Regions from separate parts of the Beijerinckia indica subsp. indica ATCC 9039 genome, predicted to be linked through region 2. Evidence: predicted binding sites of a transcription regulator. Region 2 holds the regulator's gene; the other holds the start of a gene.
The links. Region 2 encodes PhoB, which activates phosphate uptake and scavenging genes when phosphate is short. Its sites were predicted from a motif close to TGTCATNNANCTGTCAT; they were not measured.
Positions count from the first base shown of each region.

Region 1: a site for PhoB is predicted at 2,259-2,275, ahead of olsB (l-ornithine N(alpha)-acyltransferase). Genes of this name have one in related genera too.

Region 1 is NC_010581.1:4,113,786-4,118,209, reverse strand. Features, by position in the region: gene ggt (gamma-glutamyltransferase) at 1-1,261, shown strand, start outside; gene olsB (l-ornithine N(alpha)-acyltransferase) at 1,292-2,209, opposite strand; gene BIND_RS18460 (lysophospholipid acyltransferase family protein) at 2,584-3,342, shown strand; gene BIND_RS18455 (hypothetical protein) at 3,506-3,922, opposite strand; gene BIND_RS18450 (chemotaxis protein CheD) at 3,982-4,424, opposite strand, start outside.
Region 2 is NC_010581.1:3,870,826-3,875,249, reverse strand. Features, by position in the region: gene dgcA (N-acetyl-D-Glu racemase DgcA) at 1-981, shown strand; gene BIND_RS17325 (RMD1 family protein) at 1,033-2,172, shown strand; gene phoB (phosphate regulon transcriptional regulator PhoB) at 2,273-3,031, opposite strand; gene phoU (phosphate signaling complex protein PhoU) at 3,028-3,759, opposite strand; gene pstB (phosphate ABC transporter ATP-binding protein PstB) at 3,829-4,424, opposite strand, start outside.

The DNA.
Region 1 (4,424 bases), 240 kb from region 2:
CGGGCGCCTCAGCCTGGCAGAACTCGCGGCCCCCGCCATCACTCTCGCCCAAGATGGGTTCGTCGTTGGCCAGGACCTCTCAGATTCCCTTTATTATAATCTCAACGGATTGCGGCGCTGGCCATCGAGCACGCGGATTTTCCTCGACCCCGAGGGCCGGCCGTTGGAACCCGGCCAAAGGCTCGTGCAAAAGGATCTTGCCGCCACCCTGACAGCCATCGGACGCGATGGCGAGGCGGCTTTCTACCAGGGCCCGATAGCGGAAAAAATCGTGACGAGTGTCCGTAAGGCCGGGGGCGAGATGGAGCTCAAGGATCTTGCCGCCTATCGCGCGGTGGAGCGTGAGCCGGTTTCAGGCACTTATCACGGCCATAAAATCGTCTCCATGCCGCCGCCCTCCGCGGGTGGTTCTCACCTTATCGAAATCCTGAATATTCTCGAAGGGTTCTCCCTTGCCAATTACGGCCCGGATTCCGCGCGCACCATTCATCTGACCGGCGAGGCCATGCGGCGCGCCTATGCCGACCGCGCGAAATATCTCGGCGATCCTGACAGCGTCACCATTCCGCTGAACAATCTCTTGTCCAAGACCTATGCATCCCGGCTGAGAAAGGAAATCGACGCCGATCATGCGACCCCATCGGACGCACTCCAGCCGCTCGCACCCCTCCCCCATGAGAGCGACCAGACCACGCATTTTTCGGTCGTCGATGCGGAAGGCAATGCCGTTTCGAATACATATACGCTGAATTTTTCCTTTGGCCTTGGCCTTGTCGCCGAAGGCACCGGCGTCCTTCTCAACAATGAGCTCGATGATTTTGCTGCCAAACCCGGTGCGCCCAATGCCTACGGGCTTGTCGGTGGCAACGCCAATGCGCCGGGCCCACGCAAACGGCCTCTCTCTTCCATGACACCGACCATGGTCTTTGGCGAGAATGGCGCGCTCGAACTCGTCACCGGCTCGCCGGGCGGCTCGCGCATTATCACCATCGTCCTCGGTCTCATTCTCGATATGGTGGATTTCAAGATGAATATCGCGGAGGCCACCGCCATGCCGCGTGTGCATCATCAATGGCTGCCGGATCAGCTCCAGGTCGAACGCGGCCTCTCGACCGATACGATCGAAAAGCTCCAGGAGCTGGGCCATCACGTCAAGGTCATCGACGCCTGGGGCTCGGCGCAGAGCATTGCCCTTGTGCCCGGTTTCCTGATGGGCGCTGCGGATACACGTCAACGCGGTCCCTTAGCGATTGGCTATTAAGGCCAACAGCCGCAAAGAACGGTCCAACGGTCAGTTCTCGTGATCGTTGGAATAATGGTCGATATAGCGCTCGCCCAATTGAGCCAGCGGCAGGATGGTAAAGACATCGGTGGTCTTGAATTGCCAATCGATCACGGCGCCTTCGCCGAAGCGGGCTCCGGCGCGAAGATAAGCCTTGATCAAGGGTGGCAATGAAGCAAGACCACGACGCGGATCCACCGCTTCCTTGTCGAGCATAGCCATGGACAGCGCAGACGTGCCACAGGGCCGGACCTGCCATTCCGCATCGGCCAAAGCATGATGATACAGGAAGCTCAAGGGAAGAGCGAGATTTTTGGGATTGACGCTAGGCAGGCTGGCGCAGCCGATCAGGACATCCACCGCATGATGTTGCGCATAGATCCATAGACCGCGCCACAAAAGTTCGATGACCCGCTTCGAACGATAATCGGCATGCACACAGGAGCGGCCGAGTTCGAGGAACTTCTTGTCGGCATGGCGGGCCAGGAGCGGGCCAATGACGAATTCCGTCTGACTGTAGAAACCGCCATGTTTGAGAGCGATATCGGACAGCAACAGGCGATAGGTGCCAACGACCTTCGGCTTGACGCGGCCGAGACGATTGCGATGCGCGTGATCGATGACGAGCAGATGATCGCAGACTTTATCGAGCGGGCAGAAATCACGCCGTGTCAAGGCTGCGCGCGGATGCGCAATCGCGCCGCCTTCCTCATAGAACACTTTATAACGCAGGCGTTGGGCTTTCTTAATGTCACTCTGATTTCGCGCCAAGCGAATCTCAAAGGAGCCAGAGCTGCCGAGTGAAGGCGGCAAGGGGGCCGACAAACGAGAGGAATTGACGGGTAACTGTCGGACACTATCGGCCGGAGAAGAAATACCACCTTCGTTGAAAAGGCCAAGGCCGAACGCTGAACCGATGGACCACATGCGCCGACATGTCTCAAGAGGAAGCCATCATGGTTGATAAGCCTATGATGCGACGGCTTGATGACACCTGAAAGAAAATTACGAGAGGGATCGAGATCTTGTAAAATGACGCTGAAAGGGCTTGCTTTTTCGACCCATTTCCGTGTCTGTCTCGTGCGTCAACTCCGCATCTTCCTCTGTATGCAGAGGCCTTATCCCATCGGTCATCAAGAATGCCCTCGCGCACCGGTACGCTTTTTCTTTATTCTCTTCGGGTGAAAAAACTTCCCACAATGACACGCTCGCCGATGGACCATTTTTTCACGGGACGAGAGTATCGCATACGCTTTACCTTGAACATCCGGTGCTCTCACATTGTTCATTGAGCAAGGACCATGATCTTCCTCCGACTGTTCGCCCTCGTTCTTGTCCTTGTCTTCTTTTTATGCCTCGCTGTGCCGTTGCAAAGTTTGGCGCGGCGGCGCTATCCGATCGCGACGGCACGCACGACCCAAATCTTCGCGCGGCTGCTGTTGTCGATTTTGCGGATCAAGGTCATATGCAAGGGTCATAGGGAGTCGGATACGGCGCGATTGCTCGTCGCCAATCATGTATCCTGGATTGACATTCTGGCGCTGGCCAGCGTCGAATCGGCCAGTTTCGTCGGCAAACAGGAAATTGCGCGCTGGCCGCTCATCGCGACTTTCGCGAAAGTCGAACAGACCATTTTCATCAACCGGCGACGGCGGCGCTCAATCATCCCCGCCAACAAGCAGATGGCATCCTGCCTCGCCAGAGGCCGCGATGTGCTTCTCTTTCCGGAAGGCACAACCGGAGATGGTCGGGGCTTGTTAAAATTCCACAGTTCGCATTTTGCGGCGCCGGGGCTTGTTCTTACAGCCTTGACAGAACGCGAAAGCGTGCCGGTCCTGCCGCTGGCCATCCGCTATTCCACGCCCAAAGCAGCCTGGGTCGGCTCAATGAGCCTGCTTCCTCACATCTGGCTTGTCCTGAAGGAACAGTCCATCATCTGTGAACTTTTCCACGGTTCCCCGCTGCCTTACACACGCGGAACAAATCGCAAGGTCATGACGCAAAAGGCAAGAGCGATCATCGAGAACCTGCTGACCATGCCGGATGGTCCCCATGATTGAGCCGGCCTCTCTCTCTCTCCAAAGCCGCAACCGCTTTCATGATGCTATCATTGAAAAACCGGGCAGAGAGCAAAAGTCCTTCCGCTCGATACTCCCGTGAGACCAATCGCTCGACGACGATTGTCAAAGCCGATCAAACCGACGCGCCGGCGAGATCGACGTCTTAAAACAATTCACAATCGCCAGACGAAACAGAGGTCTCTCGTCGTGGCGCCGGCTCGGATGCCGCCAATGTCGCGGAAAGCTCCGCAAGCGTCACGACTTGCGCAGCAAAGTTGGGATCGATCCGCCATTGTGGTGGCATGTGGATGGCCAAACCGTTGACGAATTCCGAAAGACAAACGAGTTTCTGAGCGACATGATCGAGATTCTGAATCTCGCGCAAAAAGGCACGATCATGATGATGCCCCTTGACGAGAAGAGGACTGATCAAGATTTGAAATTGATCCATGCTCTTACTGAGATGGGTCATTTCATGACTGACGCGCGCCAGGACTTCGCCGAGTGGCAAGCTGGTCTGTTTGGCTTCCATCAGCTCCGAGGCGATCGAATCCGGTGGGAGAACATGATCATGGGCCATAGTCTGTACCCCTGAAGTAGGCTCATTCGACAAGCCCGGCTTTTTCCTGGCTGAAAAGATCAGAAAAACTCGATAGAGCCTGAATTCGACTGCGGAATTGGAGGAATGGGCTTAGTCGGCGGTAAAAGATCGTCTTGTAAAAAAACCTGCCGGGCGCGACCAGACACCGGCCAGAACTGTATGCGCCGACCACGGGTGCCACGCAAACTGCCGCCAATGATATGAATCCCCTCAACATGCAGGAAATGTTCGGCAAAACCTGCATTCAAAGAACCGATATCGGCCAAGCCCTCGCGCGTGCAGGCGCCACCGAATAATTTCGCCTCGAGCCGATGCCGCCGGCCGCCATGTTGCAGAATGCCATTAAGCAACAGTTCCATCAAATGCGCACCGTAGCGCTCGGCTTCCCCAAATTTCATAGCACCGCTCTGATCCTGAGAACTGTCCTGACCAGGCAGTAGAAAATGATTCATGCCGCCGACCAAGGCAATTGGATCACGGA
Region 2 (4,424 bases):
ATGCCGCGCCTAACCCTGGCGATCGAATCTTTCCCCCTGGCCAGTCGTTTCGTCATCTCGCGTGGGGCGAAAAGCGTGGCGGAGGTCGTTGTCGCCACGCTTGACTCTGGACATGCCAGGGGACGGGGAGAATGTGTGCCCTATGCGCGCTACGGCGAAAGCCCAGCGAGCGTCCTCGCTCAAATCGAGATGATCCGCCCCGCGATTGAAGCCGGCGCTGGGCGTGAGGTTTTGCAGGAGCTTCTGCCGCCAGGGGCCGCCCGTAATGCGCTCGATTGCGCTTTGTGGGATCTGGAAGCCAAGGAAACCGGTGTGCCCGTCTATCGTCGCGCGGGCCTTTCGGAGCCCGTGCCCGCCGTCACGGCTTATACGATCTCGGTCGGCACGCCTGAAACCATGGCGGAAGCCGCGGCCAAGGCCAGCCATCGACCCTTGCTGAAACTCAAGCTCGCAGGGGAAGGGGATCTTGCCCGCATTGCCGCCGTGCGCGCGGCGGCGCCCGAGGCGACCCTGATCGTCGATGCCAACGAGGCTTGGACCGAGACAATGCTTGGCCCCTATTTCGAGGCTTGCGCGGCGGCTGGTGTCAAACTGATCGAACAGCCCTTGCCAGCCGGCCAGGATGCGATGCTTGCAAAAATTTCAAGGCCCGTGTCCATTTGTGCGGATGAAAGCGCTCATGATCGCGATGGACTCGAGGACCTTGCGGCCCGCTATGATATGATCAATGTCAAACTGGATAAAACCGGTGGTCTGACGGAGGCCCTGTGTCTCGTCGAGGCGGCGCGCGGGTTGAAACTCGATATCATGCTTGGATGCATGGTGGCGAGTTCGCTGGCCATGGCCCCCGCCATGCTGCTTGCGTCACAAGCCCGGTTCGTCGATCTCGATGGCCCCCTGCTGCTTGCGAAGGATCGTCCCCATGGGCTCACCTATGAGGGCTCCCTTGCTTATCCGCCCGCGCCCGATCTTTGGGGATGAGTGCGATGGGAAAAAGCCATTTGATAGATTATCGATCGACGCGGAGCCATTATGCAGCCTCAAGGTGAAGTCGTCGTCACATCGGGCGATATTATCGTCTATCGCCTGTTCGAACTCGCCGACAGTATCAATCTCGATCTAGCCGAAAAACATTGGCTGGAGCATACAGGCTCCCTCGGCGCTCGGCGCAAATTGCAGGCAACGCCGGCAAAAGCCGTGGCCTATAACGTGCCTCCAGTCGTTCTGACGCTTGATCCCTTGCCCCTGAAACTGCGGACTGAGGATCAGGCGGCACGCAATGTCGAAGCGCAAGTGACGGCGCGCCTTTATGATATCGGCATCGTCACCCTCACCATGCGTTTTTCGGTCAGCCATCTTGGCTGGCACGCCTATTCCGCGCTGCTCAACGCCATTAACGCGACGGTGGGGCCGACATCGGGCAGCCTCCTTTGGCGTGACATGGTGAAGGCTTTGCGCGGCCCACTCGATGGTGCTCTCGACAAGCCGATCGATTCGCCGCTGGAAGAAGATTATATCGTCGGCTTCGTGCGCTCGTTCGACCGGCCCTTGACTGGCCAACAGATCTTGAACGAGATCGATCTGGTGCCGCTGCTGTCCGGCGAAACTCTGCCGCTTTCGGAGCGCGCGCGCCAGGATCTTCTGCGCAATCATTTCTCTTATTATCTCGATGATCTCGCCGTGCTCACCTGGGACCGCGCTTTGGTCGTCGATCCGCGCGGCGATTCGGATGTGCTCGATGTCGTCGAGGTGGCTAATGCCCAATTGCTGGAAATCAGCTATTTCAACAAATTGCTCACCGATGAATTGCCGCGCATGTATGATCTCGTCGAGACCACGCATCGGTCGAGCGGCCTTTGGTCATCCAGAAGATTGGCCGGCCTCGCGCGGCGTTTGTATACATTGTTCGCGGAAGTCACGGAAGTGAAGGAACATGTCGACAATGTTCTGACCGTGACCGAGGATGTCTATCTTGCCCGCATCTATGCCGCCTCGCTCACCCTCTTCCAGGTCAATGCGGTCGGCAATGCGGTCGATCAGAAACTGGCGATCATCCGCGATACTTACATGGCGCTCTACGATGATGCCTCCGGCGGCAGGGCCGATGCGATGGAAATCGCCGTCGTGGCTCTGATCGCGTTGGAGATCATCCTTACGCTCATTCATTGGTAATACCAACGGTCATAATGAATGACCTTTGGTAAAACGAGCTTCGCGTAAAGAGGCGTGTTTTCCCGATTGGGTGAATCGGGAAAACACGCTTTTTTCAAAATTATTTGCCGAAATGCTCGTCGAAGGAATAGCCGGCGCCGCGCACCGTGCGGATGGGGTCCTGTTCCTCGCCGATCGACAAGGCCTTGCGCAGGCGCCCGACATGGACATCGACGGTGCGCTCGTCGATCTCCGCCGCCTCGCCCCAGACGCCGTCCAGCAATTGCGCGCGGGAAAAGACGCGGCCTGGCCGGCCCATCAGATGATCGAGCAGGCGGAATTCGGTCGGTCCGAGATGGACATGCCGCTCGCCGCGATGGACACGCCAATTCTCCCGATCGAGTGAGAGATCACCGGCGGTGAGCAGGCCGGTGATACGGTCTGGTCGCGAGCGGCGCAACAGGGCGCGGACACGCGCCATCAATTCGGGCACCGAGAAAGGCTTGACGATATAATCATCGGCGCCCGTCGCGAGCCCCCGGATCTTTTCGCTTTCCTCGCCGCGCGCCGTCAGCATGATGATCGGCAGCGCCCGTGTCTTCTCGCGCGCACGGATGCGGCGGCAGATTTCAAGGCCGGAGACACCGGGCAGCATCCAGTCGAGAAGGACGAGATCAGGCAGGCTTTCATCGAGACGGGCCTCGGCCTCGTCGCCGCACTCAAGGCTCTCGACCTCGAAGCCCTCGGCCTCGAGATTATAGGTGAGCAGTGTGCTCAAAGCGGCCTCGTCCTCGACGAGGAGAATGCGCGTCGTCGCGGTCGATGTTTTGTTGCGCGCGGAATTGCTGCTCTTGCTGGAAACCTCTGCTGTCTGGTTCATGCGGACACCGTTGTCGAGAAGTCGGAAAGATCGGGCCGACCCTTGGGACGTTCGGTCGGCAATGTTTCTCCGGTAACGAGATAGACCACTGTTTCGGCGATATTGGTGGAATGATCGCCGATCCGCTCGATATTCTTCGAACAGAACAGGAGATGCGTGCAGAAGGAAATATTGCGGGGATCTTCCATCATGAAGGTGAGGAGGTCGCGAAACACCGAATCCTCGAGCGCGTCGAGTTCGGCATCGCGGGTCCAGACCGCGCGCGCCCGTTCGGCATCGCGCAGGGCATAGGCGTCGAGGACGTCCTTCAGAAGGAGGGAGGCGGTCTCATGCATGCTCTTGAGGCCGATGAGGGCGCGCGGAATCCGCATTTCCGTGGACAGTTTGATGGCGCGCTTGGCGATGTTTTTGGCGAGATCACCGACCCGTTCGAGATCGCCGGAGATCCTGATCGTGGCAATGATTTCCCTGAGATCCACCGCCAGCGGTTGCCGTTTGGCGATGGTCAGGATGGCCTGTTCCTCGATATCGCGCTGGAGCAGGTCGAGGCGCGGATCATTTTCGACCGTTCTGATGGCGAGATCCCGATCGAGATCGGTCAAGGCGTCCATGGCGTCCGCCAGCATTTTTTCCGCTATGCCGCCCATTTCGGCGATTTTGCGGCCGAGAATCTCGAGCTCCGTGTCGTAGGCCCGAACGGTATGGCTGGTGATCGTGGATTCGGACATAGGGCTCTTCCTCGAATGGTGTGCCTCGCCGTGAACGGGCTGGCGGCGCCGAAAACGGCGCGGAAAAATTCAGCCAAAACGGCCGGTGATGTAATTCTGTGTCTCCTGCCGGTCCGGCGTGGTGAACAGGCGCGAGGTCACATCGAATTCGATCAGATCGCCGAGATACATGAAGGCCGTATATTCGGAGACGCGGGCGGCCTGCTGCATATTATGGGTGACGATGATGATCGTATAGCTGGACTTCAATTCGTCGATCAGTTCCTCGATCTTGGCGGTCGAGATAGGATCGAGCGCCGAACAAGGTTCGTCGAATAAGATGACTTCTGGATGAATGGCGATGGTGCGCGCGATGCACAGCCGCTGCTGCTGGCCTCCCGACAGAGCGAGACCGCTTGAATGCAGCTTGTCCTTGACCTCATTCCAGAGCGCCCCGCCTTTCAGGGCGGCTTCCACACGGTCATCGAGTTCGCTCTTCGGCAGCTTTTCATAAAGCCTTATGCCGAAGGCAATATTCTCATAGATGGACATGGGAAAGGGCGTCGGCTTTTGAAAGACCATGCCGACGCGCGAGCGCAGGAGATTGAGATCCTGATCGGCGGTCAGGATGTTTTCGCCATCGAGCAGGACCTCGCCCTCGGCCCTTTGCCGGGGATAGAGATCAT